3 regions of the Sorangium sp. So ce145 genome follow, and region 1 is predicted to be linked to each of the others. Evidence: riboswitches for the same ligand, from Rfam matches in the RefSeq annotation. Region 1 holds a riboswitch; each other region holds the start of a gene.
What was found. A riboswitch is a leader RNA that binds a small molecule or an ion and turns the genes downstream of it on or off. The one in region 1 is predicted to bind cobalamin.

Region 1 (10,445 bases):
CGCGTGGTGGGCCCACCGCGACGCGGGGCCGTCGTCCCCGTGCAGGACGAAGTCCACGTCCAGCTCGCCGGCCTGCGCGTCGTACCTGCGCACCGAGTACGTGCGCGTGATCGGCCGCCGCGGCATCGGAGGCCAGACGGGGCCGTCCGGGCCCAGCGTGGGCAGCTCCGGCGCCGCCTGGTCGCCGCGCGGGAAGAAGACCTTGATGTGCGCGCCGCCCGAGCGCGCGGGGAACCCCGCGATCGCCGCGCCGCCCAGCGTGATCCGCCGCATGCGGGGGGAGATCGCGGTCGTGCGCAGCACCTCGAGGAGGCGCGGCGGGGTGCGCGCCACCGTCCTGGGTGCGGATGTCGCGACCTGATTCATGGTGACCTGTGCCATGGGGAAGCCGTCGTGGGGCAAGCTCGGCCGGTCAGCGGGCGGCTTCCTGGAGCGGTGCCTCCGCGCGGTGCCGGGGCGCCGGCCTCGCCTCGCGCGGCAGCCGGGTCGACAGGAGCTCCCACCAGTGCCCGAGCGTCGGCAGCTCGGCGAGGTCCACGAACGCGACGTCGATCCCCGCGGCGCGCCACTGCTCGACGAGCGTCATGAGCCGTATCGAGTCGAGCCCCAGATCGAGGATGCCGTCGCGATCGGAGATCGCCGAGGGGAGCTGGTCGAGGACCTCGGCCACGTCGCCGCGCAGGCGCTCGACCCACGGCGCCCGGTCCTGCGTCGCGCTGAGCGGCGCCGGCGCCGGCGCCGCCGCGTCGCGCTGCGGGGCGCTCGTCCGCTCGCGGGGCGCGAGCGCGGCCAGGACGTCGCTCGTCGGCAGCGCGACGCCGCACCGCTGCGCCACGTAGGCGATGGCCATGTCGTGCTGCTGCCGGGAAAAATCGGCGGTCCCGTCGGTCACGAGGAACGGCTGGACGTCGTTCATGAACGCCTCGCACGCGGTCAGCAGGCACCCGATGTGCGCGTACACGCCGCACACGATCAGCTGATCGCGGCCCCACCGGCGCATGAGATCCAGGAGCTCCGTTCGCTGGAAGGCGCTGTAACGCCACTTGGTGAGCACGGTGTCGGCGCTTCCCGGCGCGAGCTCGCGCACGATCTCGTGTTTGTCGGGCTGCTGCGTCAGCCCGGGCCCCCAGAGATCCGTCAGCAGACCGCGCTGGGCCCTCGTCTGCTCGGCGGGCTGCTTCGTGTAGACGACCGGGATCCCGCTCGCCGCGCACCGCTCGCGGAGCAGGCGGGCATGGGCGATCAGCTCGACCATCGGGGACGCGCTCGCGTCGTAGAAGCCGAGGAAATACTCCTGCATATCGTGGATCAAGAGGACGGAGCGCCCTGGGTCTGGCCGCCATGACGCCCGGCTCTCCGGGAGCTCCTCGGCTCGTGGCATGCGGTAGGTCTGGATGCGGGGGATGGCCATGGTCGTTCCTCTCTTCTCTCTCTCGTGATCGCAGCGCTCCTGTCGATGGAACGGGCCGCGGGCGCCGCTGCGCCGCCTGGGCCCGCGCTGTCCTCTCAGGCGCGCGCGCCCTGCGCGAGCCTGTCGGCGATCCACCGGCGGAGCGCCTTCTTGTCCACCTTGCCGACGCTCGTCGTAGGGAGGACGTCGAGCCACTCGATGCGATCGGGCACCTTGAACTGGGCGACGCCACGCTCGCGCAGGAACGCGTTGATCTCCCTCGCCGGCGGCGGCTGCCCGCGGGCCACGAGGAACGCGCACGAGCGCTCGCCGAGGTGGGCGTCCGGCATGGCGACGAGCGCCGCGTCGCGCACCGCCGGGTGGGCGAGGACGTGGTTCTCGACCTCCTCGGCCGCGATCTTCTCGCCGCCGCGGTTGATCTGATCCTTGGCGCGGCCCTCCACGACGAGGTAGCCCTCTCGGGTCCGCCGCACGAGATCGCCCGTGCGGTAGAAGCCGTCGCGCGTGAAGGCCTTCTCGTTGTGCGCGTCGGCCCTGTAATAGCCGCGGATCGTGTAGGGCCCTCGCGTGAGCAGGTGACCGATCTGCCCGGGCTCGACGTCGCGGTCGTCGTCGTCCACGACGCGGACCTCGTCGTGGGGCGAGATGGGCCGGCCCTGCGTCTCGAGCGCGGTGGCGTCGGGGTCGTCGAGGCGGGTGTAGTTCACGAGCCCCTCCGCCATCCCGAACACCTGCTGCACCTTGCAGCCCAGGGCCGGCCCCACGCGGCGCGCGACCTCCGCGGGGAGCCTGGCGCCGCCCACCTGGAGCACCTTCAAGCTCGACAGGTCGTGCCGCGCCGCCCGGGCCGCTTCCAGCCAGACCGAGGCCAGCGGCGGCACGAGCGCGGTCATCGTGACCCGCTCCCGCTCGATCCACGGGAACGCCTCGTCCGGGCTGGGGCGGCGGCAGAGCACCACGCGGCCGCCGGCGTGGAGCACGCCCAGGCTCCCGGGTGAGCTGAGCGTGAAGTTGTGCGCGACGGGGAGGACGGCGAGGTAAACGCTGCCCTCGTCGAGCCCGCAGATCTCCGCGCTGGCCCGCGCGCTGTAGAGGTAGTCGTCGTGCGTCCGCGGGATGAGCTTCGGTACGCCGGTGCTCCCGCCGGACAGCTGGAAGAACGCGACGTCCCCCGCGGCGGGCTCCGGGAGCTCGACGGGCTCCCGGTCCAGGCTGGAGAGCGCCGTGTGCTCGCCCGGCTCGCCGGCCACGAGCACGTGCCGCAAGGTCCCGACGTCGCGCCGGATCTGGCTCGCCAGCGCGCGGTAATCGAACCCGCCGTCCCGGTCGGCGATGACGTACGCGACCGCCTCGGTGTGCTCGCAGAAGTACGCGATCTCGGCGCGCCGGTGCGCGGGCAGGGCCAGCACGGGGAGCGCCCCGAGCCGGAACAGCGCGAAGCACACCTCGAAGAACTCCGTGATGTTCGGGAGCTGGACGACGACGCGATCCCCCGGCCGGAGCCCGAGGTGCAGCAGGCCCGCGGCGAGGCGATCGGCGCGCCGATCGAGCTCCCCGTAGCTCAGCCGGCGATCGCCGCTGACGAGCGCGATCCGATCCGGGTGACGCGCGGCCCGCTCGCGGAGCAGGCGCCCGAAGGTCTCGCCGCGCCAGTAGCCGGCGCGCCGGTAGAGCTCGGCCATCTCGGCCGGCCACGGAGTCCAGCCGTCGAGCGCCTGCGGTCGCGCCTGCCGGCTCTCCTCCGGAGCGCTCATGCCCGCTCCGGCGCCTCGTCGAGGCCGAGCGCGTTCAGCATGGTCCCGAGCTTGGCGGTGGTCTCGGCGAGCTCGTGCTCGCCGTTCGAACCGATGACGATCCCGGCCCCGGCATAGAGGCGGAGCGCCCGGCCGGCGACGTCGGCGCAGCGGATGACGACCGCCCACTCGCCGTCGCCGCTGGCGTCGGACCAGCCCACGAGCCCGGTGAAGAACCCGCGATCGAACCGCTCGATCGCCTCGATGGCGTCCCGGGCGCGGTCCGTGGGGTATCCGCACACCGCGGGGGTCGGGTGCAGCGCGGTGGCCAGCTTCATCGAGGAGATCGAGAGATCGCGCAGCTCCCCCGTGAGCCGGCTCGACAGGTGCCACAGCGTCGGGGTCTGCGTGAGCGAGGGCTCGTCGGGGACGCTCAGGCGCCGGCAGAACGGCCGGAGCGCGGCGGCGACGGCGTGGACGACGATCGCGTGCTCGTGCCGGTCTTTCTCGGACGCGAGCAGGGCGATCGCCCGCCGGCGGTCCTCGTCGGGGTCCGGGCTGCGGACCGCGGAGCCGGCGAGCGGATTGGCGATCACCCGGAGCCCGGAGCGGGACAGGAGCAGCTCCGGGCTCGCGCCGAGGAGCGTCCGCGCGCGCGAGGTCGGGACGCCGCGCTCCGCGCTGGAGAGCCCGGCCGTGGGATCCGACAGGTTGGCCGCGAAGGTGTAGCCGTTCCGGTTCTGCTGCGAGAGGCGCTGGAGGACGAGGCGGAGATCGACCGGCTCTCGCAGGACCATCTCCAGCATCCTGGAGAGGACGACCTTGCTCAGCGCCTCGGACCGCATCAGGCCCACCGCCGTCTCGACGCCGCGCACGTAGTCGCGGGGCTCGGGGACCTGGCGCAGCTCCTGGATGGTGATCGGCAGGTGCGACCTCGGCGATTCCGACGTGCGGTGGAGCGGGCCCGCGCTCTGGATCGCCCTCGGCACGATGAGGTGCGCCGGCGACGTGCTGTTGAACGGCACCGCGCCGACCACCATGGGGAGGCCCTGGCCGGCCCTCGACGCCGACGCGAGCACCCTCGTGACGCGGTCCGCGAGGCGGTCGCCCCGATCCGCGCCGTTCGGCTCGAGGATCATGTCGTGCACGCCCTGCGCGAGGAGGGTGCGCGTCGGCGACGCGAAGAAGAACGCCGACTCAGGGGTGTATTGCTTCAACAGCTGCCCTGCGTTCGCCGCGGGCAGCGCGACAGCGGCCGGTATCGAGATGGAACTCGTCACATTCAGCTCCGATGGGCGTCGAGAGCCACGTGGGCTCAGGTCATCGGGCGCTGGACGTCGGGTCTCGGGCCGCTCGTTTCCGATAACTGATAAGGAAAATCAGTTTCAAGTAACTCATGGCACGCGCGAGCAGGACTGTCAAGGGAGTCCCGGTTCTGTCTCGGGTGTGCGTCGCCGGTGGGCCCGTGGACGGGGCGCTCCGGGCCTTCGCTTCTGCGTTGACATCCTGCGTGACGGGTGCGACGAGTCGCCCCGCCATCGGTGCTCGTCCGGCCATCGCCTGGCGAGCTGAAAAGGGAACCCGGTGAGAATCCGGGACTGCCCCCGCAGCGGTGAACGGGAACGACCATCACCAAGAAGCACTGGGCACGCACCAGAGCAGCCTGGGAAGCGGTGATGTGTAGGAGAGCGACCGGCGACGGCCGCGGCGCCCGTGAGTCCGAAGACCTGCCGAAGGTGCGCGCGCCGGTGCTCTGGCGCGCGCTGACCTGAGCCTTCGAGGGGAAGGCGCCCAGGCTCTCGACCACCTCGCTCGCGCGCGGTGCCGTGGCCCGTCACGCAGCCCCCTCGCTTCGGCTCTCAGCTCACCCTGAGCAGCGCGGGGTCGACGCGGGCAGGCGGCGCGTGAATGGTTGATTCCTCGGATCGTCGGTCGCGTCGGCGCCGGAGCGCCGGCGTGGCGTGCTGGCTCTCGCTCGCCGCCTGCAGCGCCGTGGCGGCGCTGCCGGCCGCCCGCGCCGACGATCCGCGCAGGCCGGAGGTCGAGCAGGACGGCGGTCGCGCTGCCGCTCGGCCGGGGACCGACCCGCTGGAGGTGCGCGTCGAGGGGGATCCCATGCGCGCGCCCGCGCCGCCCAAGGACAGGTCCGTCGCGGGGTCGGTGCTGGGCCGCGAGCGCCTCACGGGCGCGGGGCTCGGGGCGGGGGACGTGCTCCGCACGCAGCCGGGCGTCCTCGTCATCGAGTCGGGCGGCTTCGGCGGGCCGGCGACCGCGGCCCTCCGGGGAGCGACGGCCACGCAGACGCCGGTGTACCTCGCCGGCGTCCGCCTGAACGACGACGTCGTGGGGACGGCGGATCTCTCCCTCGTGCCCCTCTGGCTCATCGAGCGCATCGAGATCTACCGCGGCCACGCGCCCATCGAGGCCGACCGCCTCGGCCCCGGCGGCGCGATCTTCTTCGAGCCGCGGCGGCCTTCCCGGACGACGGCCGGCGTGGGCGCCATGGCGGGCTCGCTCGGCGCGCGGCGCGGGTGGGCGTTCGCCGGCGCCAGCGCGGGCCCGGTGAGCGCGATCGTCGGGGTGAGCGCCGAGGCCGCGGAGAACCGCTACGCGTTCGTCAACGATGGCGGGACGCTCTTCGACGAGAGCGACGACAAGCTGGAGCGCCGGCAGAACGCCGACGTGCGCACGATCGACGCCTGGGCGCTCGCGCGCGTCGAGCTCGGGGGCGGCGCGATCGTCGACGTGATCGCGAACGGCACAGGCCGCGAGCAGGGCGTGCCGAGGCTCGCGCTCCTGCCGTCCCGCGAGGCGCGGGGGGAGTCGCGGCGCGCGCTGACGTCGGTCGCGGCGCGGGTGCCTTTCGGCGGAGAGGCGCAGCACACGCTCGAGGCGCGCACCTCGTTCATCGAGGCGCGGTCGGAGGTCCACGACCCCCTCTTCGAGCTCGCGCTGCTCACGCCGGAGCTCCGCCTCGCCGGCCGCCGCCTGGAGCAGACGCTCGGGGCGACGCTCTCCTTCGCCGAGCGGCTCCGGGTGCGGCCCGTGCTCTCGGTCGCGCGCGAGGACATCTCACGCGCGCCGGACGACGTCCCGCTCGCGCGGGCGCGGCGCTCGTTCGCGCGCGGCGCCGTCAGCGCGGAGGCGCGCCTCGGCGAGGGGCTCGCGCTGCACGCCCTCGCGAGCGGGGAGTGCCACGCCACCGGCGCGGACCGGGAGCGCCCTTGCGACGTGCTCGTCCCGACCGGTCGGGTCGGCGTGGAGGCGGGGAGCGACCGGCTCCGGTTCCTCGCGACCGTGGGCCGCTACGTCCGCGTCCCGACGCTCGGCGAGGTGTACGGCGTCTCCGGCGTCGTCCACGGCAACGCGGAGCTCGAGCCGGAGTCGGGCGCCACGATCGAGGCCGGGATCCGGGCGCAGACGGGGCGCGGCGCCGTGCTGCGCGGCGCCTTCATCGACGTGTTCGCGTTCGGGAGCGCGGTCTCCGGGCTCGTCGCGTACGAGAAGTCCGGTCAGGGCTACGTGAGCCCGTACAACGTCGGCCGCGCCCGCGTCGTGGGCGCGGAGCTCCTGGCCGGGGTCGAGGTGACCCGGTTCCTCCGCGCCGAGATCGCGGCGACGCTGCTCGATCCGCGGGACACGACGCCGGGGCGGACGACGAGGAACGACCTCCTCCCGTTCCGCTCGCGCCTCGTCGTCGCGCCGCGCCTGCACGCCGCGTGGAAGCGCCCGAGCGGCGCCGTGTTCTCGGGCGCGTCGGGCGAGATCCGGGCCGTGTACCAGTCGAGCCGGTACGCCGATCCCGCCGGGCTCGGCGTGATCGCGGAGCAAGCGACCCTCGACCTCGACGCGGAGGCGAGGTGGCTCGACGGGCACCTCGCGGTGAGGGGTCGCGTCGCGGACCTCCTGGACGCGCGGCGTACGGATGTCGTCGGGTTTCCGCTCCCGGGGCGGAGCGTGTTTTTCACACTGGAGTCAACATGGTGAAGATCAGTCTGTTTGCGTTCGCGATCTCGATCCCGATGCTCGGGTGCAACGTGGATTCGCCGCCGCCGTCGACGGGCGGCGTCCACGGCGGCGGCGACGGCGACGCGTGCGAGCGCGGCGTCGTCATCGTGACGAGCGACTACCAGTCGACGAACATCGCTGTGTCGGCGCTCGACGGGACCACCCTGTCGCCCTCCTTCGTGTCGAGCGGCGCGGCGAAGCCGGGGCTCAGCCTCGCGCTGTCCGGCGACGTCGACGTCCCGACGGCGGCGCCGCCGTCCGGCCGTGTGGTCCTGCTCGATCGGTTCGGCACGAACGTGATCACCTGGATGGATCTCGAGACCGCCGAGGTCCTCGCGCAGCTCCCGGTCGGGCAGGGGTTCGAGGCGAACCCTCAGGACTACATCGAGGTGGGCGCGGACCGCGCGCTCGTGTCGCGCTACGGGAGCAACCCGAGCCCGGGCGTGGAGCCGTTGGACGAGGGCGGCGATCTCCTGATCGTCGACACGAAGAAGTACTCCATCGCGGGGCGCATCGCCCTGCCGGAGGAGGAAGAGGGGCTCCTGCCGCGCCCGTCGGGGATGGCGCGCGTCGGCGACGAGGTGGTCGTGGCTCTCGGACGGCTCGCCGCGGACCTCTCGACCGTGGGTGAAGGGCGCTTCGTGGGCGTCTCGCCGGAGCAGGGCGCCGTCGCATGGACGGTCGACGTGCAGGGGCTCTACGGCTGCGGGCGCCTCGCCGTGTCGCCCTCGGGAGAGCGGCTGGCGGTCGCCTGCTCGAGCCGCTTCGACGCCGAGGCGATGGAGTACGATCCGGCGACGAGCGACGTCGTGATCTACGACGCTCGCACCTCGCCCCCGGAGGAGATCGAGCGGCTCGGCGTGGCCAGGGCGCTCGGCGCCGCGGTCCAGCCCACGCTCGCCTTCGCCTCCGAGGACGTGCTCCTCGGGACGGCCTACGCGGGCAGCGCGTCCGCCGGGGATCGCGCCTTCTCCGTGAGCATCACCACGGGCGAGGTCACGACGCTCGCCGAGGCGACCCAGTCCTACGCCTTCGGCGGCGTCCACTGCTCGCCCGGCTGCGGCGATGTCTGCCTGCTGAGCGACGCGGAGAGGAGCAAGCTCCGCCGCTGGAAGGTGGCGGCGAACGGCGCGCTCGAGCCGCTGGAGGACGCGACCGTCGACACCGAGATCGGGCTCCCGCCGCGAGGGATCGGCGGGCTCTGATCGGCCCCGCGGGCGGTGCGTCGGTTGATCGACGTCAGAACGAGGCGTCCAGGACGACCTCCCCGGAGACGCCGACCTGGTACGCGGAGACGCGGCGCTCGAAGAAGTTCGTGACCTCCTGGACGTCTTGCAGATCCATGAACGAGAACGGGTTCTTCGCCCCGTAGCGCTTCGGCATGCCGAGCGTGGCGAGCCGCTGGTCGGCGCAGAACTCCAGGTAGCGGCGCACGTCGCGCGCCGACATGCCCGCCACGCCGGCGCCGAGGAGATCCTCGGCGAACCGGGCCTCGCAGGCGATCGCCTCATCCATCATGTCGAGGATCGACCGCGCGAGCCCGGCGTCGAAGAGCTCGGGCTCCTCGCGCCGCGCCGTGCTCACGACCTCGAAGGCGAAGCGCATGTGCGCGCTCTCGTCGCGGAAGACCCAGCTCGTCCCCGCGGCCAGCCCGTGGAGCAGGCCGCGCGAGCGCAGGAAGTACACGTACGCGAACGCGCCGAAGAAGAAGAGCCCCTCGACGCACGCGGCGAAGCAGATGAGGTTCAGGAGGAACCGCCGCCGCTCGGCGCGCGTGTCCAGCCGCCCGAGCGACTCGACGGAATCGAGCCATCGCATGCAGAAATCGGCCTTCTGGCGGATCGAGGGGATGTTCTCGACGGCCGCGAAGGCGCGGTGGCGGTCCTCGGGATCGGGGATGTACGTGTCGAGGAGCGTCAGATAGAACTGGACGTGGAGCGCCTCCTCGTAGAGCTGCCGCGACAGGTACATCCGCGCCTCCGGAGCGTTGATGTGCCTGTACAGGTTGAGGACGAGGTTGTTCGCCACGATGGAGTCTCCCGTGGCGAAGAACGCGACGAGCCGCTGCACGAGGTGCCGCTCCGCGTCGGTCATCTTCCGCAGGTCGCCCACGTCCGTGGAGAAGTCGACCTCCTCCACGGTCCACGTGTTCTTGATGGCGGAGCGGTACATCTCGAAGAAGGCCGGATAGGCCATCGGGCGCAGGGTGAGGCACTGGCCCGGATCCAGGAGGCGCGCGGGGCGGCTGACGCGGCTCACTGGCAGGCCTCGCAGGCCTCGGGGTTCTCGAGCGCGCACGCCACGTCCGCGGCCGCCTTCGCCGGCGGCGCGGGCACCCAGCCGCCCTCGCGGCGCGGCGCGGCGTCATCCCCGGGCGTCCGGTCCGGCGGCGCCTCCACGGTGGCCTTGGCGATGCGCGTCGCGGGGCGCGATCGCAGGTAGTACGTCGTCTTGAGCCCCTTCTTCCATGCGTGGAAGTACATGCTCGAGAGCTGGCCGATGGTGGGGTTCTCGATGAAGAGGTTCAGCGACTGGCTCTGATCGATGAAGGCCCCGCGATCCGCGGCCATGTCGATGAGCGAGCGCATCGGGATCTCCCACGCCGTCCGGAACACGGCGCGGATCTGCTCGGGCAGCTCGTCCATGCCCTGGACCGAGCCCTCCGCGAGCTTGAGCCGGGCGCGCACCGCGTCGTTCCAGGCGCCGAGCCGCTTGAGCTCCGCGACCAGGTAGCGGTTCATCTGCAGGAAGTCCCCGGAGAGCGTCTCGCGCTTGAAGAGGTTGGACACCTGCGGCTCGATGCACTCGTAGCAGCCCGCGATCGACGCGATGGTGGCCGTCGGCGCGATGGCGACGAGCAGCGAGTTCCTGAGCCCCTCGGCCTGGACGCGCGCGCGGAGCGCCTCCCAGCGCGCCGCGTCCTCCGGGACGGCGTCCCACGCGTCGAACTGGAGCTCTCCGCGCGCCGCGCGCGTCTCGTCGAACGCCGGGTGCCGCCCCTTCTCCGCCGCGAGGTCCGCGGACGTCGAGAGCGCGTGGTAATACACCTCCTCCGAGATCCGCCTGGAGAGCTCCCGCGCCGCCGGGGCGTCGAACGGCAGGCGCATCTGGAAGAACACGTCCTGCAGGCCCATGAGCCCGAGCCCGACGGGCCGCCAGCGGAGGTTCGATCGCCTCGTCGAGGGGATGGGGTAGTAGTTGAGGTCGATGACGCGGTCGAGCTGGCGGACCGCGGTCCGCACCGTGCGCGCGAGCTTCTCGAAGTCGAACGCGACCGCGCCGTCCGCCAGCGT
Region 2 (10,445 bases), 4.1 Mb from region 1:
CCCGACGATGATCTGGCCGTTTTGCGGGAGCAAGGCGCTCGTGATGCGCTGATCGTCGATCTTGGTCCCGTGCGTGCTCCCCTGGTCGACCACGCGCACCTCATCCGCTCCGACGACGATCGTCGCGTGCTTTCGCGACACCTTCGGATCATCCAGGCGGATGAAGCAGTCGGGCTCTCGCCCTACCGTGAACTCTCCAGGGTGGAGCACGAACCGCCGACCCGCGAGGGGCCCGTTGCACACGAAGAGCTCGTGGGTGATCGAGGTGTTCCCGCCCGACGCCGGGATGGTGGGCCGGAGCGGGGCCTTCGCGATGCGCAGCCGCCCCTCGTACTTCTGCGTCCACATCTGCGGGGTTTGCCGGCCTCCCTCGGCCTTGATGCTCGCTTGCACGTACTCGCAGAGCTCGTGGACATCGACGTATCCGTCTCGGTCCAGATCGGCTGTGCCGGTCGACAGGCCCTCGACGATGTGGCGCGTGAAGATCGACTGCGGGGGCACCCCCACGGGCTGGTCAGCCTGCCACGCCAGCTGAACCGACGTCGTGGCGGAGATCACGACGCGACCCGAGCCGTCTCCCATGAACGTCCCGGCGATATCGACGCTGTCCTGCTCGCTCTTGGCGGAGTTCTCGTACGCGCCGCTGTAGCAGCAGTCGAGGATCAGGACGATGCGCTTCGCGGGGCACTGATCGATCTGGCGGCTGATCCACGCCGCGTCGACCGAGGTTGCGCTGAAGAGCTCTTTCTCCGTGTCGTGTGTGGCGAGGTGGAGGTGACCCCAGTCGTCCTTCAGGCCATGACCGGAGTAGTAGAGGACGAGCAGATCCTCCGGATGGCGGCGATGGAACAGCGCGCCGATGGCCTTCCGGACCTCGAGCTGGCTGCCATCGACGCAGAGCTGGACGCGAAAATCGCCGATGTCCGGGTTTCCCATCGTGTCGGCGAGCTTCGATGCGTCGAGGGCGGGCGCCTGGAGCGAGCGCAACCTGCCGTCCGCGTACATCCCGTTCGCGATGATGAGCGCGATGCGGTCCCGTCCGCCCAGCACAGGATCTCTGTCCATGGCTGTCATTTGATTGTGCTGATGCGGCGCGCGAGGTCGAGCACTTCCTTCTCCCCGAGCGGCTTGTCCGAGGTGAACTCGACCTCCAGGCCGTTCTTCCCCCGGATGCGAATGCGGCGCCTCGGCGCGCGGACGACCCACTCATTGACGAGCTGAATCACCTGGGGAAGCACGGCGGGGAGCGCGGCGAGCGCGATGGCGCCGACGGTGAAGGCGTCTCCCTTCGCGTTCCTGGGGAGGTGGCCTTCAACGGCGCGGCGCGGGGTCGCGCCTGCGGTGCCGATGTCGCGCATCAAGCTCTCGAGCATCGCATCCAGCTGGTCCGCCTCGACATCGGCGTCGTGAAATTTGAACTGCATGTCCATTGGCCATGCACCTCCTCGCTGTTACGAGTCGCCGAGGAGCGTATCAGCGCTCGCTGGCAGGTGCCAGCCGCGCGGGCCGGCGAGCCCGCGCGCGGCGCGCGCCGCCATCCTCGCTCTGCGAAGCGCGCCTGAAGCCCGCTTCGCGATCGTCCAGCACATCTCATGTCCATGCTGATCCCTCGGCGAGAGGTCTTTCGGATCCGTGCAGGTCGGCCAGCAGCGAAGTTGCTCCTCGTGCTTCGTCGTGACTGTAAAGCCATCGAGATGGCGTCTCCGTGATCGGCTATCCTGCCCCGCGTGCTCTCCCGCGCCCGCCCCTCCGATGCCACGATCCGCGCCTTCCTCGCTCGCCAGGCGGGCCGGCCGCTCTCGTACGCGGAGGTCGGCTGCACCGGCGCCGGCGATGGCCGCCCGCGGCCGCCTGCCGGCTTCAACGTCGACCACCACCGCGCGGTGCTCGGCGAGGGCACGGCGCTCTTCGACCGCGCTGTCGAGGCGATGCGGCGCTGGGCGCAGTTCCGGCTCGGCTGGGTCGAGCTCTGCTATCCCGACGCTCCCCTGAAGGCCGGCGTCACCGTGGTGATCCTCGTCCGCGTGCTCGGGATTCACTGGCTCAACGCCTGCCGGATCGTTTCCACGGTCGATGAGACGAGCGGCCCTGTGCGCCGGTTCGGCTTCGCCTACGGGACGCTCGAGGAGCACGGAGAGCGCGGCGAGGAGCGCTTCCTCGTCGAGCACGACGAGCATTCCGGCGAGGTCGCCTACGACATCTTCGCCGTCTCCCGGCCGAACCACCTCCTCGCCCGCCTCGGCTATCCCTACGCGCGCCGGGTCCAGGGGCGGTTCGCCCGCGACTCCATGGGTGCCATGCGCAGCGCCGTGACCTCGCCGCCGTGAGGCGCGCCGGGAGCGGAGCGGGCTCCGTGACGGGACCCGCGCGCCGCGCTCCCTTCACCACGTCACGCGAGGGCCCGCACTGCCAGCCGCCGGCACCCGGAGTCGCATCCTGCGCAGCGCCTCGAAGCTCCGCAGCTCCCGGAGCCGCCTCTCCAGGGAGCCCCGGGATCAGGGGATCGCACGAGCGCCTCTGCGCGGCGGCTCCTGGAAGTGAAGAGTCATACAAAAATGCCTGCTGTGCCTCGTCTGGAAGTAACCCGGCATGCAGATCTGCCTGCGCCGACTCATCAAGAAGTAAGTCATCATGCAAATGTGAGTGCGAGTGCAGCAGGGGAATCCATAGGACACCGATCGCGTTGAAACCCGGAGAATTTTCACAGGGAGGCGGGGAGGCAGGGAGGAAGAAAGAATGAATTTCTCCCTCTTGCCGTCTCTCGCTCCCCGCCTCCCTGCCTCCCTGTGAAATTCCTGCTTTTCTCGTGGTTTCAACCCGTTTGTCGCTCCAGCCTCGACTCGGTCGTCGACGGCATGGCCCCGCCGGTCACGCCCTCTCCTTCACGAACTCCACGAGATCCGACAGGCTCGCTCCCGTCGCGTCGGCGCTCACGCCCAGCTCCTCGGCCGGCAGGCCCAGGCGGTTGACCCAGAACGTGGGATAGCCGAACCACCGGGCCCCCGCGGCGTCCCAGCCGGCGAACGCGACGAACGCGATCTCCTCGCGCGTGAGGCCGAACGCGTCGAGCGCCATCCGGTACGCGCGAGGATCCGGCTTGTACGTCCTCGCCCCATCCGTGCTGAGCACGTGCTCGAACAGGCCCCCCAGACCGGAGCTCTCGATGGCGGCCCCGAGCATCCTCGGCGTGAAGTTCGACAGGAACGAGAGCCGGATCCCCGCGTCCCTCAGCGCCCGGAGCGCTGGCAGCACGTCAGGCCACGCCCGGAGATCGAGGTACGCGCCGAGGAGCCGCGCCCGCTTCTCCTCCCCGAGATCGAGCGCCAGCGCGCGCTCGGCGAACACCAGCGCATCCGAAGTCACCTGCCAGAAGTCGGCATACTCGCCGGACGCGACCCGGAGCCACGTGTACTCGAATTGCCGGGTGCGCCACGCCTCGCTCAGCGACGCCCCCTTGTCAGGACAGAGCTCCTCCGCGAGCGCCGCGATCGGCCGCGGATCGAAGATCGGAAAGGCGTCGAAGGCGACCGCCTTGATCTTCGACCCGGCCGCCGGCCGCGGCGGCGCCGGCCCGTGCTGCGCGGCACAGGAGGCGGTCCCGGCTGGGGCCGAGCCCAGGAAGCCCGCCGCGGCCGTGCCGGTCACGCGGTGGAGAAACTCACGACGATTCGTCAACATGCCAGCCTCCATCGGATCATCGGACGTGAACCACGCGACCCGCGAGAGCGCGAGAGCGCGAGAGCGCGAGAGCGCGAGAGCGCGAGAGCGCGAGAGCGCGGGTGCGCGAGTGCGCGAGTGCGCGGGTGCGCGAACGCGCGGGTGCGGGAACGCACGCGGCAGAGCATGCGCGGTCCGCCGTTGCCCGGGGATCCGCCATCGACGTAGACTCGCCATGCACCTTTGCATGGCGCGGAGCGCTCTCCGGCAGCAGCGCCCCGCGCCCCGGAGCCATGCTCGACTGGGACGATCTGCGCTACTTCCTCGCCGTCGCGCGGCACGGCAACCTCTCCGCCGCCGCGCGCGTCCTGAAGGTCACCCAGCCGACCGTGGGGCGGCGCGTCGCGGCGTTCGAGCGGCGCCTCGGGGCGAGGCTCTTCCAGCGCTCGCCGTCGGGGTTCGCGCTGTCGGCCGCGGGCGAGAGCGTGCTCGGCCACGCCGAGCGCATGGAGCAGGACGCGCTCGCGGCCGAGCGCGCCGCCGCCGGACGCGACGCGGGCCTGAGAGGCCACCTCCGTATCACCGCGTCCGAGTGGCTCGCCACGCGCGTCCTCGGGCCGCTGCTCGTCCCGTTCCTCGCGCGCCACCCCGCCATCTCCGTCGATCTCATCGCGGACGCGCGCTGGCTGAGCCTGCCGCGGCGGGAAGCGGACATCGCCCTTCGCGCCGCCGCGTTCGAGCACCACGAGGTCTTCCAGCGCGAGGTCGCGCGGATCGGGTTCGGGCTCTATGCCTCGGAGGCCTACCTCGCCGAGCACGGCCCGCCGGACTGGGGCCGGCAGTGCGAGGGCCACACCCTCGTCACCATGAACGACGAGCCCCCGGCGATCGCCGACCTGTCGTGGGTGCGCGCCGTCGCCGCGAAGGCCCGCGTCGCCGCGCGCACCAACGGCCGCGAGCCCCAGGCGACGATGGGGGCCGCCGGCGTCGGGCTCGTCTGCCTGCCCCGCTACCTGGGCGACGCGACCGCCGGCCTCCGCCTGCTCTCGCCGCCCTCGCCGCCGCCAGGGCGCAAGCTGTGGCTCGGGGTGCACCGCGACACGCGCGGGGTGCCGCGCGTGAAGGCGCTCGTCGCGTTCGTCGCCGACGCCCTCGGGCCGCTCCGGAGCGCCCTCGACCCCGGCGCGCGGCCGCGCGCGTCAGGCGACGAGCGCCCCCGCTACCGGCCCTGATCGCCCTGGCACGCCCTGAGCTTGTCGAACGGCGCGTCGCACGTCTGGGGCAGGAAATCGGTCCTGCACTCCGGATCGCGCCCGCTCAGGCAATCGAAGAGCGACGCGATCGACGGCGCGAGGAACGTGCAGGGGATCCGGTCCGCGGAGATGACGGTCTCGCCCATGCAATCGAAGAAAGGAGCGGTCAGCGCGTTGCAGGGGCGCTGCTCGGAGAGCAGGTCGGCGCAGCGCTCGGGACACCGGAGCTCCGGACACGTGACGCCGTCGAAGAGCGAGCAGAAGAAATCGCACGAGGCCCTCTGCTCCTCGACGGAGGCCCCGCCGGAGCTCGCCGATGGCGACCCCACGGCCGCGCCAGCGCCCCCGGCGCCGTCGGAGCTCCCGGGGAGCCCGTCGACGACGACCGCCCCGCCGCAAGCGCCCGCCCCCGAGAGCGCGACGAGCGAGGCCAGGAAAGCGAAGAGCAGCGGCGTTCTCATCAGGGCATCCTAGCGCGCGGCAGGCACGGCAGGGGCGCGCGTCGAACGCCCCGCATGCCCCGCACGTCCCCCGCCGCTCACTCCACCGCCTGCGACTGCTCGATCGCGTCCTCGCGGCGCTCTCGGCGGTTGCACGCGAGCACCTTCTTGCGGACGCGCACCGCGTCGGGCGTGACCTCGACGAGCTCGTCGCCGTCGATCCACTCCATCGCCGTCTCGATCGTGAGCAGCCGCGGGCTGGCCAGGAGGACGTTCTCGTCCTTGCCGTGGTTGCGCACGTTCGACAGCTTCTTCTCCTTGATGACGTTGACGTCGGTGTCGTTCGGCCGGTTGTGCTCACCGATGATCATCCCCTCGTAGACCTCGACGCCGGGGACGATGAAGAACATGCCGCGCGGCTGCAGGTGGTGCAGCGCGTACGGGGTCGAGACGCCGGCGCGATCGGCGACGATGGCGCCGGTCGGGCGGCGCATCATCGGGCCGCCCCAGGGCGCCCAGCCGTCGAACATCGTGTTGAGCAGGCCCGTCCCGCGCGTCGCCGTCAGGAACTCGCCGCGGAAGCCGATGAGCCCGCGCGACGGCACCCGGAACTCGAGGCGGGCGCGGCCGAAGCCGGGGTTCGTCATCTTCACCATCCGGCCGCGCCGGCTGCTGAGGCGCTCGGTCACGATGCCGACGTAGGTGTCCGGCACGTCCACGACCACGAGCTCGAGCGGCTCCATCACCTCGCCGTCGATCTCGCGCGTCACCACCTCGGGGTTCGAGAGCTGCATCTCGTACCCCTCGCGCCGCATCGTCTCCACGAGGATCGCGAGCTGGAGCTCGCCGCGGCCGAGCACCACGAACGTGTCGGGCACGTCCGTCGGCTCCACCCGGATCGCGAGGTTCTTCATCGCCTCGCGCTCGAGCCGCTCCTTCAGGTGACGGCTCGTCAGGTACTTCGACTGCTTGCACTTGCCGGCGAAGGTCGACGTGTTGACGCCGATCTTCATCTTGATCGTCGGCTCCTCGACCACGATGCGCGGCAGCGCCTCGGGGTGCGCCGGATCCGCGATCGTGTCGCCGATCGTGACCGCGTCGATCCCGGCGATCGCGATCACCTCGCCCGCGACGGCGCTGTCGACCGCGACGCGCTTCAGCCCCTCGTAGGCGTAGAGCATCTTCACGTAGCCGCGCGACTGGCCGCCCTCGGCGAGGAGCGCGACGTCGGCGCCGGACCGGGCGGTGCCGCGGACCACGCGGCCGACCGCGAGCCGGCCCACGTACTCGTCGTGGGTCGTGTTGCAGACGATGACCTGGAGCGGACCGTCGGGGTCGCCGGAGGGGCCGGGGACCCGCTCGAGGATGGTCTCGAAGAGCGGCTCGAGGTCCTTCGCCTCGTGCTCGAGCTCGCGCTTCGCCTGGCCGAACTTCGCGATCGCGTAGAGCGTCGAGAAGTCCATCTGCGCGTCGCTCGCCTCGAGGTCGCAGAAGAGGTCGAACACCTCGGAGAGCACCTCGTGGGCGCGCGCGTCGCTCCGGTCGATCTTGTTGATGACCACGATGACCGGGAAGCCGCGCTGGAGGCACTTCGAGAGCACGAAGCGCGTCTGCGGCAGCGGGCCTTCGGCGGCGTCGACGAGGAGGAGCGCCCCGTCGGCCATCATGAGCGTGCGCTCGACCTCGCCGCCGAAGTCGGAGTGGCCGGGCGTGTCGACGATGTTGATCTTGACCCCGCGGTACCGGATGCTCGTGTTCTTCGCGAGGATGGTGATGCCGCGCTCCCGCTCGAGGTCGTTCGAGTCCATGACCCGCTCGGCCACGACCTCGTTCTCTCGGAAGGCGCCCGACTGGCGGAGCATGTGATCGACGAGGGTCGTCTTCCCGTGGTCGACGTGGGCGACGATGGCGATATTGCGGAGATCGTTACGGGGCATATACGGCGGCGGCCGTGTAGCACGCGACCCACGGAGGAGCGAGCCCATCCTCGCTAGAGCCCGAACGTTCGGCCTGCACGGCGGCCGCGCGTCGACGCGCTCGGATGGAGAGCGCTCGGCGCGCGCGTGGCGCAGGAGCGGCGCGCGCCGAGCGGGCGAGGGGAGCGCTAGCGATTGACAGCCGAAGGCGCACGGCCATAGGGTGCGCGCCGTGCTGGTGCCCGGGCGTTCGCCTGGGCCGAAGAGGGAACCCGGTGAAACTCCGGGGCTGCCCCGCAGCGGTAAGCGAGAACGACCTCCACCCCATGCACTGGCCCGCCGAGGGCTGGGAAGCGGTGGACAGTAGGAATCCGGTCAGACCGGAGCGCTCGCGAGCCCGAAGACCTGCCAGCGCCCGGCGGCGGGAGACATCCGGCGCCGGTTCGACCTGGGAGCCTCGAGGGAGGCGGTGAGGTCCGAGCCGGTGCAGCTCTGCCTCTGCCACGTCCCGGATACCGAACCGCCCCCCGCGTCGCCTTCCGGTCGCCCGCGGGGGCGAGAGGTCGGTCCAGCGCACCGTGCGATGGCCAGCCATTTCGTCCTCGCGGAGCTCGACGCGAGCGGCACGACGCCGCTCCGCGCGATTGCGGCGAAGGAGGACACGAATGCTGCGCGAGACGGTCACGACGAGCCACGGGCACCGCCATCCATTGCATCTGCTCGCCGCGTTATCCATGGTGCTGGCCGCCGCGCGGCCCGCGCGCGCCGAGGGCGACGCCCCCGAGGCGCCCGCTGCCCCGCCGGAGGCCGCCGCTGCAGCGCCCACCGGCGAGGGCGCGCCCGCGGGCGACGCCGCGATCGAGGTCACGATCCAGGCGGAGAAGCCGGGCAGCGAGGCCGCGTCGCGCGTCTCCGTCGGACACCGGGAGCTCGAGCTCAGGCCGAGGCTCCGGCCGGGCGACATCCTCGAGTCGGTCCCCGGGCTCTTCGCCGTGCAGCACGCGGGCGGCGGCAAGGCGAACCAGTACTTCCTCCGCGGATTCGACGCCGATCACGGGACCGACGTCGCCTTCTTCGTCGACGGCGTGCCCGTCAACATGGTCAGCCACGGCCACGGGCACGGCTTCACCGATCTCTACTTCATGATCCCGGAGCTCGTGACTGGGCTCGACGGCTATAAGGGGCCTTATTACGCGAGCATCGGCGACTTCGGTACGGCGGGCGCCGTCAACCTGCGCTTCGCCGAGAAGCTCGAGGAGAGCTACGCGCAGGTCAGCCTGGGGCAGTACGGTATCCAGCGCGGCCTCGTCATCGCCTCGCCCGATCTCGGCGACGCGTGGCGCGCGGTGGCCGCGGCGGAGATCTACCGGAACGACGGGCCGTTCCTGAGCCCGGAGCGGCTCGAGCGCTTCAACGTGTACCTGCGGGCCACGCACGATCTGGGCAACACCGGGAAGGTCCAGATGACCTGGATGTCGTACGGATCGACCTGGCACGGCTCCGGCCAGATCCCCGCGCGCGCCGTGTGCGGCGAGGGCGAGCAGGGCGGCCTGAACCCGCCGCCGTCGGCGTTCGGACAGCCGTGCATCGACCATTTCGGCGCCGTGGACCCGACCGAGGGCGGGGCGACCGAGCGGCACATGGCGTCCGTCGCGTACTCGACCGCGTGGCGGGACGCCGATCTGAGCGCGCTGGCCTACCTCGTCCGGTACCGCTTCACGCTGTACTCGAACTTCACGTTCTTCAGCGAGGACCCGGTCCGCGGCGACCAGATCGAGCAGAACGACGACCGCGCCGTCGGCGGCGCCGATCTCCGGTTCCGCAGGCAATACGAGATCGGCGGGGCGAGGTTCACGACCTCGCTCGGCGCGCAGATCCGCGCGGACGCGATCGACAAGTCCCTCCACCACGACGAGGCGCGCGAGCGGATCGAGGAGAAGAGCAGGACCCACGTCGACGAGAGCCAGATCGGCGTTTACGTCGAGCAGGACGCCCGGCTCCGGCGCTGGCTCCGCCTCGTGCTCGGGGCGCGCGCGCAGTGGATCGACGTCAACGTGGACGATCCGGGCGAGGACCTCGAGGCGGCGGGGAACAGATCGAGCGGCGCCCGGGGACAGATGCAGCTGCTCCCGAAGCTCACGGCGATCGTGTCGCCCGCCGAGGGGGTCGATCTCTTCGCCCACTTCGGGCGGGGCTTCCACTCGAACGACGCGCAGGGCGCGGTGCTGGGGGAGGGCGCGGCGACGCTGATCACGCCCGCGACGGGCTACGAGGTCGGCGTGCGGGTCGCGCCCTTGCGCGGGCTGTCGCTGAGCGGGGCCGCTTTCCTGCTCGACCTGGACTCGGAGCTGGTCTGGAGCGGCGACGCGGGCGCGACCGAGGCGTCGGGGCAGACGCGGCGCTACGGGATCGAGATCGGCGGGCGCTACCGGCTCCGGAGCTGGCTCTTCGCGGACGTGGACGCGACCTTCACCCGCGCCCGCTTCCGCGAGAACGCCGGCAACGCGAGCGCGGTCGCCCTCGCGCCGACCCAGACGCTGACCGCGGGCGTCGGCGTCCGCCCGACGCTCGGCGCGTTCACGCCGTTCGCGGCGCTGCGGGTCAAGGCGATCGGCGCGCGGCCCGCGACCGAGGACGAGTCGCTCACCGCCGAGGGGTTCACGGTCGTCGACGCCAACGCCGGGCTGCGGTGGAAGAACGTCGAGGTGGCCGTGGACATCCAGAACCTCTTCGACACGACGTGGCGCGAGGTCCAGTTCGCGAGCGAGTCGCGGCTGCCGTACGAGCCGGCCCCGGTCACCGGGATCCACTACTCGCCGGGGTGGCCGTTCACCGCGATCGGGCGGGCGACGCTGTACTGGGAGTAGGCGCCGCGCCGGCTCATGTCCGGCGGAGGTCCTCGCGCAGCGCGTCGAGCGACGCCCGGAACGCGGCTTCGCTCACGGCAGCGCCCGTCGCCGCGGGCAGGAGCTCTGCGAACATCTGCCAGGCTTCCCGGATGTCACATACCCTGTGCGGATAACGCTGACGGGCAATGAGCGTGAGCCCTGTCACGACGCTGCGAACCATCGCCGCCTGGAACCCCGAGCCCTCGAAGACGACCGCTGAGCACCTGATATATGCGCTCGCCTCCGTGAGGAAGCCCGCGATCGCCCTGCGCGCGGGCGCCGGCGGCAACG
Region 3 (10,445 bases), 5.1 Mb from region 1:
ACCAACAAGGCGGGGCGCAAGCAGGGCCGCTACCCGATCGTCACGCAGATCCGCGACCAGCGGAACCTCGACGCCGCGCGGCTCGTGGCGCGCGACGAGGCGGCGCTCATCCCCACCGAGGACGTGCTCACGCGCATCACCGTGCAGACCTGCCGCAGCGAGGGCCTCAGCGCGGTCTACAGCGAGCTGCTCGATTTCAAGGGCCACGAGATCTACACCCGCGAGGAGCCCGCGCTCGCCGGCAGGTCGTTCGGCGAGGCCCTGTTCGCGTACGACGACTGCGCGGTCATCGGGCTGCGGCTCCGCGGCGGTGAGGTGCGGCTCAACCCGCCGATGGACGCGCGGATCGAGCGTGGCGACGCCGTCCTCCTCATCGCCGAGGACGACAGCGCGATCGGCGCGCCCTTGAAGCGCGCGCCGTCCGTCGACGAGCGAGCGATCCGCGACGGCAAGCCCGCCGCGCCGAGGCCCGAGCGCACGCTCCTGCTCGGCTGGAACCGCCGTGCGGTGGCGTTCATCCGCGAGCTCGATCACTACGTCGCGGAGGGCTCCTCGGTCACCGTCGTGGCCGACGCCCCCGACGCCGCCCAGCAGCTCGAGGCCGAGCGCGGCGAGCTCGAGCACCTCACCGTCACGTTCGAGCCGGGCGACACGACCGACCGGCGCACGCTCGATCGCGTCGTCGGCGCCTTCGATCACGTCGTGACGCTGAGCTACTCCGACGCGCTCGATCCGCAGGAGGCCGATGCGCGCACCCTGGTCACGCTGCTCCACCTGCGCGACATCGAGGCGAAGCGCGGCCAGAGCTTCAGCATCGTGAGCGAGATGCTCGACGTCAGGAACCGCGAGCTCGCCGAGGTCGCGCAGGCGGACGATTTCATCGTGAGCGACAAGCTGATCAGCCTGATGCTCGCGCAGATCTCCGAGAACCGGGATCTCGCCGCGGTCTTCCAGGATCTGTTCGATCCGGAGGGGTCCGAGCTCTACCTGAAGCCCGCGGGCGACTACGTGCGCCTCGGTCGCCCGGTGAGCTTCGCCACGATCGTCGAGGCGGCGCGGCGCCGCGGCGAGGTCGCGGTCGGCGTCCGCCTCGCGGCGCAGGCCGACGACGCGGCGCAGGCCTACGGCGTGAAGGTGAACCCGAGGAAGCGCGCGAAGCTGACGCTCGCGCGGGGCGATCGGATCATCGTCCTGGCCGAGCAGTAGCGAGGCGGGCTCAGAGCGCGTCGGTGCGCTCGAGAAGCACGCCAGAAGCGGCGATGGAGATCGCGGCGAGCGGGATCGCGATCGCCAGCGCGGCCGGGCCGAAGAGCGGCTCCGCCGCCTGCTGGCGGTAGGCGAAGGAGGGCCGAGGGGGCGCGCGGGCCGCGGCAGAGGCTCCGCGCGTCGGCGATTCATGCTCGAGGGCGGCGCCCGGCGCCGCGCCTCACTGCATGATGTCGTCGACGAGCCGGGCCACCAGCCGGTCGCCGAGCAGGTGCTCCTCGACGAGGTCCTTCGCGTCCTCGTCGCGGACGCCGCGGTACCAGACCCCGTCGGGGTAGACGGCGACCGTCGGCCCCTCGCCGCAGCGCCCCATGCACGACGTCCTCGTCACGCGGATCTGCTGCTGCTGGCCGGCCTGCTTCACGAGGCGGCGCACCGACTCGAGCAGCGCCAGGCTGCCGCGGTCGACGCAGTCGGCGTTGCCGCAGACGAGCACGTGCTTGCGCAGCGAGCGGTGCGCGTGCGGGTGGTTCGACGCCTGCGTGTGCGTGAGCGTGTGGCGCACGCTGTAGAGCATCGCCTTGAGCCCGCCGACCTCCCGGGCGAGCCCCGGCAGCGCGGTGCGGTACATGCACGTGTCGCAGGGGAGCGGCGCCTCGCCGGCGAACGCCTGGCGCGCGCGCTCGTCGATCAGGCCCTCGAGCGCGCTCGACCGGCCGAGGTGCGGCGCGAGCGACGCCCGGATCCACGGGTACGTCGACGAGAAGCGGTCGACCTGCTCGGCGAGCTTCGTCATGAGCCGCCCGGCGAAGAGGAAGTAGGGGACCACCACGACGCGCTCCGGCCGGTGCCGCGCGACCCGCTCCAGCGTCTCCTCGACCGAGGGGCGGGTGACGCCGATGAAGGTCGGCTCGACGAGCTGGAGCCCGCGGCCCTCGCCGATGAGGCGCGCCGTCTTGCAGAAATCGCCGTTCGCGTCGGGGTCGCTCGACCCGCGCCCCACGACGACGAGCGCCGACCGGGCCCGCGCCGCCGGGTCGTCCGGCAGCGCCGTCGCGGCGCGCTCGAACGCGATCTCCGCGAGCGCCGGGTGCACGCCGAGCGGCCGCGCCGCCGAGAACCGCACGCCCGGGTGCGCGGCCCGCGCCCGCTCGAGCGCGATCGGGATGTCGTTCTTCACGTGCCCCGCCGCGAACAGGAAGAGCGGCACGACCGCCACGCGGGACACCCGCGCCGCGAGCGCCGCGAGCGCGTCGGCGAGGTGAGGCGTCGCGAGCTCGATGTAGCCGTGCTGCACGGCGATCCCGGGCCGCGCCGCGGCGTAATCCGCCACGATCGCCTCGAACTCGGCGTTCGACGCGGCGTCGCGGCTGCCGTGGCCGATCAGCAGGAGACCGTCGTCATGCACGCGAGCGCCTCCTCCAGGGTGAGCGGGAGGCCCGCGCCGCCCCGCGGCGGCACGGGGCTCATCCGGGTCCAGAGCTCGGCGACCCACGGCCGCCGCACCCGCGCCCGCGCGAGGAGCTCCCCCCGCGCGAACACCTCCCGCGGCGACCCGTCCGCGAGGACCTGACCGTCGCCCAGCAGGACCGCGCGCGAGGCGAAGAGCGGCACGAGGTCCACCGCGTGGGTCGCGGTGACCAGCGTGGTCCCCTGCTGCTCGGAGAGCGCGCGCAGCGTCTGGCACAGGGCGAGCTCGCCTTCCGGGTCGAGCCCCGCGGTCGGCTCGTCGAGCAGCAGCACCCGCGGCCGCATCGCCAGCATCCCGGCGATGCACGCGCGCTTGCGCTCGCCGAAGCTCAGCGCCTCGATGGCCCGGTCGGCGAGGTGGGCGATCTGCACGGCGGCGAGCGCCGCCTCGGCGCGGCGGCGCGCCTCGGGCGCGGGCAGGCCGAGGTTTCGCGGGCCGAACAGGACGTCATCGAGGAGCGTCGCGCCGAGCAGCTGGTCGTCCGGGTCCTGGAGCACGAGCGCGGCGCCCGCGGCGACGGCGTCCGAGGGCGAGCCCACGCGGCGGCCCGCGATCTCGACGCCGCCGCCGGGCGCCGGGAGGAGCCCGACGAGCGTCCGGAGCAGCGCGGTCTTGCCGGCGCCGTTGCCGCCGAGCACCGCGACGGACTCGCCCTCGGCGACGTCGAGGCGCACGTCGCGCAGCACGGGCTCGCCGCGCCGGTAGCCGAGCCGGGGGGCGCGCAGCGCGATCATCCGGCCTCTCCCGCGGCGACGCTGAGCCCGAGGGCCGCGAGGGCGGCGGCGGCGAACGCGACGTTCGCGGCGGGCGCGCTCGTCCTTCGGTCGGCGACGGGGAGCTTCCCCTGGTAGCCGCGGAGCTGCATCGCGAGCGCGGCGCTCTCGGAGCGCTCCAGCGTCCGGAGCGCCACGACGCCCGCGACGGCGCCGGCCGAGCGCGCGGCGGCGCCGGGGCGGGTGAACCCGCCGCGGAGCGCGGCGGCGCTCCACGCGCTGTCGGCCGCGCGCTGGAGCACGCCGGCGAAGCGCCGCGTCAGCGCGAGCAGCTCGACGAGGGCCGCGGGGACGCCGAGCCCGGCGAGCGCCGCCTCGATCTCGGCGGGCGCGGCGGCGCCGGCGAGCCACCGGAGCACCGCGGCCGCCGCGAGGACGCGCGCGCCGAGGGTCACGGCGCGGCGTGCTCCCTCGGCCGTGATCGCGTCGACCGGGAACGTTGCGCCGGGGAGGAGCGGCGCCCCCGGCGTGAGCGCGAGCGCGAGCGCCGCCGCGACCGCTCCGATCCACGCGGCGGGCGCGGCGGCGCGGAGGACGGCGCGCGCCGGCGTGCCCTGGAGGCGGAGGGCCGCGCACGCGAGGAGGAGCAGCGCGGCCGGCGTGACGGGCGAGCGCGCGCCCGCGGCGACGCAGCACGCCGCCACGGCGGCCCCGAGGCGGAGCCGGGCGTCCACGTCGCGGAGCCGCGCGGGCGGGTCAGTCCGCACGGAGGCCTTCGCCGCCGGCCTTGCCCGCGGGCGCGCCCGCGCGCTCGACGAAGAGCACGCGCGAGAAATAGCCGAGGGCGAAGCCGGCGAGGAGCCCGGCCCAGAGGAACGCGAAGAGCAGGAGGTCGCCCTCGAGGCCCGCGAACAGCGGCCCCGTGTCGTGGCGCCCCGCGTCCTCGGCGACGCGGCGCACCACGGCCTCGTCGACGCCGTCCCAGGACGCGTTGCCGCAGGCGGCGAGCCAGAATGAACCGGCGAGATGGAGCGCTGCCGCGCACGCGCGCCGCGCGAGCGGCGCTGGCAGCGGGCGCTGCCCGAGCCGCCGCGTCACGACGCCCCCGGGGCGAGCCGGACGACCTGGAGCCGGTCCAGGATGTCGGGCCGCCGGGCGCGCAGGAAGGCGAGCGCCCCCGCGGTCATGACGCCTTCGAGCAGGCCGAGCGGGAGCTGGGTGGGGACGAAGGCGAGGGCGACGCCCGTGAACATGGACGTCACCGATCCCTCGCCCGAGAGCCCCAGCGCGAGCGCGAGCGCCGTGGTGGCGTAGGTTGCCCAGTCCGACGTCACGCCCGCGAGGAAGCCCGCGACCCAGAGGTTCGCGCCGCTGCGCCGCGCCAGGTGGAAGGCGAAATATCCGGTGAAGGCGCCCGCGATACCCATCGACGCGACGTCGGCGCCGAGCGTTGTGAGGCCGCCGTGCGCGAGGAAGAGGGCCTGGATAAGGAGCGCCACCACGGTGACGAGCACGGTCATCCAGGGGCCGATGAGCACCGCCGCGAGCCCTGTGCCGCACGGGTGGGAGCAGGTCCCGGCGGTCGGCACCGGGACGGGCATGCACGAGATCGCGAAGACGGCGGCCGCGATGAGGCCGACGAACGGTTTGTAGAAGGCGTCCTGCTCGGTGCGGCGCCGGAGCAGGTGGAGGGCGATCGCGACGAAGGGCAGGGCGAGCGCGTTCCAGAAGGCGCACCAGCCGAGCGGCAGGACGCCTTCCGCGAGGTGCATCGCGGCCGCGGGCCGGGGCGCGAGGAGCGTCCCCAGGAACACGGCGGCGATCGACACAACGCGGCCGTGAAGACCGATTTCGGCGCTCCGGGTGAAGTCCGCACCCGAACGCCACGAAGACGTGCGCAAGCTGCACCTCGTGGGAGGCTCGGGTAGGTCTCCCGGCTCATGGGTTCAGGGAGCTGATCGAGCTCCCAGCGCTGCGTCCACCTTCCCAGGCCTCTTCCAATGAGGCCCAGTGGTCTTCGGAGGCAGCTCCCCACTCACGGTGGCGGGACCGCGCCGGTTTTGCACCGGCTTCCCTGTTATGCCCCGGAGGGCACCCGAGGAATGGATTGTCAGGCCGGTGCTCGGTAATCCCGTTTCGTTCCCGGCGTCAAGGACGTCGCGCCCCGATCGCGGACGGGGTGCTCGCGGCCCGCCGCGAGCGCCCTCGTCCGCGGCGTCGGTACGGCCGGTGCGGCGGTGATGCCTGCGCTGGTGGGCACCCTGCCCTCGGGGACGCTGCCGAGGCGCACGAGGCCATCGCTGCCGAGGCGCGCCGCGCGCCCGTCGGCGCCCCCCATCGAGCGGCCGTGGGCGCCGACGAGCGCTCGAGGCCCTGTCGTGCGGCGGCCCGAGGCCGAGAAATTGACCCAGACGCATCACGCGAAGCGTCGTCGAGCACACGTCTTGAATTATGTCCCCCTTAAATAAAGACTGTTTACTTTGTCGCCGCGCGGGCGCAGCCCCCGTCTCGGTCTGGGCCCGCACGAGGGGCTCTCGTGCGCTTGAAACCCGGCGCCGGCGCATTCCTTCCGCAGTGTGCTTTGTTCGTCCTGGCTCTTTACTCGGGAGCAGGTGTCCGGTGTACGGCCTGCTGCCTCGTGGCCTCTCTTATTGAAGAGATGAGGATTTCGTGTTCGCTCGTCTCGGAATGCGAGGCGAACGCCGCGCAGGGCGCTGTCTCTGGTGGATGGGTATGCCCGGCTCGAACGTGAATTCCCGCAAATCGTGTGTGTGGGGCGCGCGTCCGCCTGGCCGCCTTCGCGCCTGGAGCGTTCTGCTCGCTCGGCGTGCACGCGTTGCACTTTGTTATCGACAACGCGCCTGCGGATGCCACAATCTGACTACCGCATGCGCACCGGCGCGGACCCCCCAGCCCGGAGCGCATGCGGTCTTTCTTCTGCACCGTGGCGGACGTTCAAGACTCCGGCGCGGTTTCCCTGCCGCGGTCATTCTGGGCCCCCCTCCAGCGTGATGCGCGGTATTTTTTTTGCCGTCGAGCGCGCGGTTCGCGCCTCCCGAGCCTTCATTTGCCCGTGAACGTGGCCTGCGATTTCGCCAGGAACGCTTTCATTCCGAGCTGTTGATCTTCGCTGCCGAAGAGCGCGGCGAATGCCTGGGCTTCCAGCTCGTTGGCGGCGGCGAGGTCGAGGCTCTCGCCGCGCAGGAGGACGCGCTTGGCGGCGGCGACGGCGAGCGGGCCGCGCGAGGCGATCTTGAGGGCGGTCTCGCGGGCGCGGGCGAGCAGCTCGGTCGCTGGGAAGACGGCGTTGACGAGCCCGATCGAGAACGCCTGCTGGGCGGTGATCATGTCTCCTGAATAGACGAGCTCGCGCGCGCGTCCTGGCCCGACCCGTCGCAGGAGCCGCTGGGTCCCGCCGAACCCCGGGATGACGCCCAGGTTCACCTCGGGCTGGCCGAGCTTGGCGTTTTCGGCCGCGTAGATGAAGTCGCATGCGAGGGCGAGCTCGCAGCCGCCGCCCAGCGCGAAGCCGTTGACGGCGGCGATCACGGGGAAGGGGGCAGTCTCGATGAGCTCGGCGAGCCGGTGGCCTGCGTCGGCGAACCGCTTCGCGGCGATGCTGTTCATGGCCGCCATCTCCGCGATGTCGGCGCCGGCGACGAACGCCTTGCCGGCGCCGGTCAGCACCGCCGCGCGGACCTCGTTGCCGTCGGCGGGCGCGAGGAGGTCGCGGAAGGTCGCGGTGAGCTCGCCGAGGACGGCGGGGTTCAGGGCGTTGAGTTTGTCGGGCCGCTGGATGGTCACGGTGGCGACGTGATCCGCGCGCTCGACGGCGACGAACTGGAGCGTACCGCGAGCAGGGGCCCCCGGCTGCTGTTCTTGAGCGGTCATGGAGCGTGGTTAGCAGCGCCCCGCGCCGGTGGGAAGCGCCTGCCGTGGGCCAGGGAAGGCGTCATTCCGTGTCCGCCCGAACCCGCTGTGCCGAGGCCATTGCCGAGCCGGCGAGCGAGCGATTTCCAAGCGAGCGATTTCCAAGCGAGCGATTTCCAGTGGACGTCACGCGCCTGTTCCGGGACACGGCCCGTCGCTCGATGATCCGAGCTCATCGCTTGAGCGCGGGTGCGCGCGACATGACGGCCCTGCCACGAGCCCGCGTGCAATCGTGGGCAGTCGGGCAGAACGCACGTCCCCGGATCCGCACACCAGTAGTCGCATCGCGCGTATCCCGTCGTCGCTCCCCTCCCTCCCTGGCTCCGTGGCAGCCGCCTACACCGCCCGCCCGCTCTTCTGCCCCTTCTCGTCGTACACGTAGAACCCCCGCCCGCTCTTCTTCCCGTACCACCCGGCAGCCACCAGGTTCCTGAGCAGCGTGGCCGCCCGGTACTTCGAGTCCCCGAACTCCCGGTGCAGCACCTCCGCGATCGACAGCACCGTGTCGAGCCCGATCAGGTCCGCGAGCTCGAGGGGCCCCATCGGGTGGTTCAGCCCGAGCCGCGCCCCCGCGTCGATGTCCTCCGGCGTGGACAGCCCTTCCTGGAGCGCGAAGCACGCCTCGTTGAGGAACGGGATCAGCATCCGGTTCACGATGAACCCGGGCTGGTCCTTCGAGGTGATCACCGTCTTGCCGAGCTCCACCGAGAGCGCCCGGACGGCCTCGTACGTCCGGTCCGACGTCTGGACCCCACGGACGAGCTCGACAAGCTTCATCAGCGGCACCGGGTTCATGAAGTGCATCCCGATGACCAGCTCAGGCCGCCCGGTCACCGCCGCCAGCCGTGTGATCGAGATCGACGACGTGTTCGACGCCAGGATCGCCCCCTTCGGCAGCGCCGCGTCCGCGAGCTTGAAGATCCCGCTCTTCACCTCGAAGCTCTCGGTCACCGCCTCCACGGCCAGGTCGACCCCGGCCAGGCCCTCCATCCCGTCGGCCACCGCGACGCGGCCGAGGAGCGCCTCCCGCGCCTCCGCGGCCAGCTTGCCCTTCTCCACCTGCTTCGCGAGAATGGCGGCGATCTGGGCCTTGCCCGACTCCGCCAGCGCCCTCGAGACGTCGCACAGGACCACCTCGAGGCCCGCGGCCGCGGCGACCTGGGCGATGCCTCGCCCCATCTGGCCCGCGCCGATCACCCCGAAGCGCTTGATCGTCGTAGCTTCCATGCCCGCGGTTGATAGCCGAAGCCGCGAGCGCGGTGAACCGCCCTCGCCGCGGCAAGACGGCCCGACGGCCCGCCCGCTCGGACGTCCCCGCGCCACAGGAGCAGAAGCGCGCGAAAGCTCCGGCCGACCTTCCAGGCCCGCGGGGGCGAGGAACCTTGAAACCGTGTCGTCCGCCCGGCTATCTTCGCCCGGCCCGTGAACGGACCGGACCGAATTCGCGAGGTCCGCGGAGAGACGATGAGCGTTGAGACGATTCGGATGGCCCTTGGGCGTCTGCAGGATGAGCCCGAGAACGAGGCAGCCTGGAACGAGCTCGCGGAGGCCGTGACTGCTCCGAACAACGGCGCGGGCCCCGGGGACGTCGAGCGCCTGCTCGGCGCGGCGCGCGGGCGGCACGAGCAGCGGAAGGAATGGCAGGCCGTGGCCCGCCTCCTCGAGCTGGAGATCGCCCTCGCCGCGGGCAGCGCCGTCGAGCCCGCGATGCAGGCCGAGCTCGCCCGCGTCTACCACGAGGAGCTCATCGACGTCGATCGCGCGGCGGCCGCGTACAAGCGGCTGCTCGAGCTGCGCCCCGACGACGACGCCGCGGCCGAGGCGCTCGAGACCGACGCCTCGAAGCGCGAGCGGTGGCGCGACCTCGTGGACCGGTACGTGGCCGAGGCCGAGGGCGCGACCGACGGCGCCTTCAAGAGCGCGCTCTACACGAGCGCGGCCGACATCGGCTACCGCTACGGCCGCGCCGAGCTCGGCGAGCGGGTGGCCGAGCTCATCGAGCTCGCCCTGAAGCTCGACCCGAAGAACCTCCGCGCGGCCAACCTCGCCGAGATCGCCTTCTCCACCGCGGGGGACTGGGAAGGCGTCGTCCGGGTCCAGTCGATCGTCAAGGGCGAGGCCCCGAGCAAAGAGGACCGCATCGCGGCGGCCGTCCGCGCGGCGCGCACCACCAAGGCCCGCCTGAGCGATCCGGCCCGCGCGGTCGCGGCGTACGAGGAGCTGCTCGACCTCTCGCCCGGCCAGGCCGAGGCGCTCTCGTTCCTGACCGAGGCCTACTCCGCCGCGGGCGACTGGGATCGCCTCGTCGCCCTCTACGAGGACCAGCTCCGCAGCGGCGGCGTGAAGCCCGGCGAGGAGCTCGGCATGCTCGTGCAGATCGCCATGGTCCACTGGCGCATGCGCGGCCAGCCCCAGGCGGCCGAGCCCTATTTCGACCGCGTTCGCCGCGCCGACCCGGCGCACGCCGGGATGCTCAACTTCTACCGCGAGGTCCTCGAGCAGCGCGGCGACAAGCCGCGGCTCACGACGATCCTCACGGACGCGCAGCGCGCCGTGCCCGACGGCCCCGAGAAGCGCGCCATCGCCACGGAGCTCGCGCGGCTCGCCGAGTCGCAGGAGAACGCCGCCAAGGCGATCGAGCAGTACAAGTCCGTGCTCCGGACCGACCCGGAGAACCGCCAGGCGCGCGACGCCCTGAAGCGCCTCTACCTGCAGACCGAGGGGTACAACGCCCTCGTCGAGCTCCACCGGCAGGACCTGGAGCGCACGCCCGCCGACGACGTCGCCGGCAGGGTCGCGGTGCTCCGCGAGATCGCCGGGATCTACCGCGATCGCGCCAAGAACGACGCGGCCCTCGTCACGGTCCTCACCCAGATCGTCCAGCTCGACGACAAGGACGTCGACGCCGTGCGGGAGCTGACCCGCATCTACGAGTCGCTCGGGCGCTGGCGCGACCTGCTCTCGTACCAGCAGCGCCTCGCCGAGCTGACCGAGAGCCCCGCCGAGAAGGCGGGGCTCTACCGCGCGGTCGCGCGGCGCTGGTTCGACCAGTTCTCCAACGTCCAGAACGCCATCGCGGCGTACGAGGCGCTGCTCACGGTCGAGCCGATCGACGAGGAGGCGCA

Region 2: linked by a shared signal. The riboswitch ahead of WMF34_RS04890 (TonB-dependent receptor) and the one ahead of WMF34_RS20075 (TonB-dependent receptor domain-containing protein) in region 1 are both predicted to bind cobalamin.
Region 3: linked by a shared signal. The riboswitch ahead of WMF34_RS01305 (energy-coupling factor ABC transporter permease) and the one ahead of WMF34_RS20075 (TonB-dependent receptor domain-containing protein) in region 1 are both predicted to bind cobalamin.

Annotation. Positions count from the first base shown of each region.
Region 1 covers NZ_CP150315.1:5,402,597-5,413,041, reverse strand. Annotated here, with positions in the region: gene WMF34_RS20095 (siderophore-interacting protein) at 1-381, opposite strand, end outside; gene WMF34_RS20090 (isochorismatase family protein) at 413-1,411, opposite strand; gene WMF34_RS20085 ((2,3-dihydroxybenzoyl)adenylate synthase) at 1,507-3,165, opposite strand; gene dhbC (isochorismate synthase DhbC) at 3,162-4,424, opposite strand; cobalamin riboswitch at 4,667-4,893, shown strand; gene WMF34_RS20075 (TonB-dependent receptor domain-containing protein) at 5,101-7,131, shown strand; gene WMF34_RS20070 (hypothetical protein) at 7,125-8,357, shown strand; gene WMF34_RS20065 (ribonucleotide-diphosphate reductase subunit beta) at 8,392-9,348, opposite strand; gene WMF34_RS20060 (ribonucleoside-diphosphate reductase subunit alpha) at 9,408-10,445, opposite strand, start outside.
Region 2 covers NZ_CP150315.1:1,312,883-1,323,327, forward strand. Annotated here, with positions in the region: gene WMF34_RS04855 (caspase, EACC1-associated type) at 1-1,065, opposite strand, end outside; gene WMF34_RS04860 (hypothetical protein) at 1,071-1,424, opposite strand; gene WMF34_RS04865 (DUF1990 family protein) at 1,728-2,327, shown strand; gene WMF34_RS04870 (haloacid dehalogenase type II) at 2,869-3,678, opposite strand; gene WMF34_RS04875 (LysR family transcriptional regulator) at 3,951-4,889, shown strand; gene WMF34_RS04880 (hypothetical protein) at 4,877-5,371, opposite strand; gene typA (translational GTPase TypA) at 5,449-7,335, opposite strand; cobalamin riboswitch at 7,486-7,693, shown strand; gene WMF34_RS04890 (TonB-dependent receptor) at 7,932-10,133, shown strand; gene WMF34_RS04895 (hypothetical protein) at 10,147-10,445, opposite strand, start outside.
Region 3 covers NZ_CP150315.1:337,361-347,805, forward strand. Annotated here, with positions in the region: gene WMF34_RS01280 (CASTOR/POLLUX-related putative ion channel) at 1-1,206, shown strand, start outside; gene WMF34_RS01285 (CbiX/SirB N-terminal domain-containing protein) at 1,427-2,614, opposite strand; gene WMF34_RS01290 (energy-coupling factor ABC transporter ATP-binding protein) at 2,590-3,411, opposite strand; gene WMF34_RS01295 (CbiQ family ECF transporter T component) at 3,408-4,157, opposite strand; gene WMF34_RS01300 (hypothetical protein) at 4,147-4,488, opposite strand; gene WMF34_RS01305 (energy-coupling factor ABC transporter permease) at 4,485-5,198, opposite strand; cobalamin riboswitch at 5,297-5,504, opposite strand; gene WMF34_RS01310 (enoyl-CoA hydratase/isomerase family protein) at 6,454-7,281, opposite strand; gene WMF34_RS01315 (3-hydroxyacyl-CoA dehydrogenase family protein) at 7,657-8,547, opposite strand; gene WMF34_RS01320 (tetratricopeptide repeat protein) at 8,806-10,445, shown strand, end outside.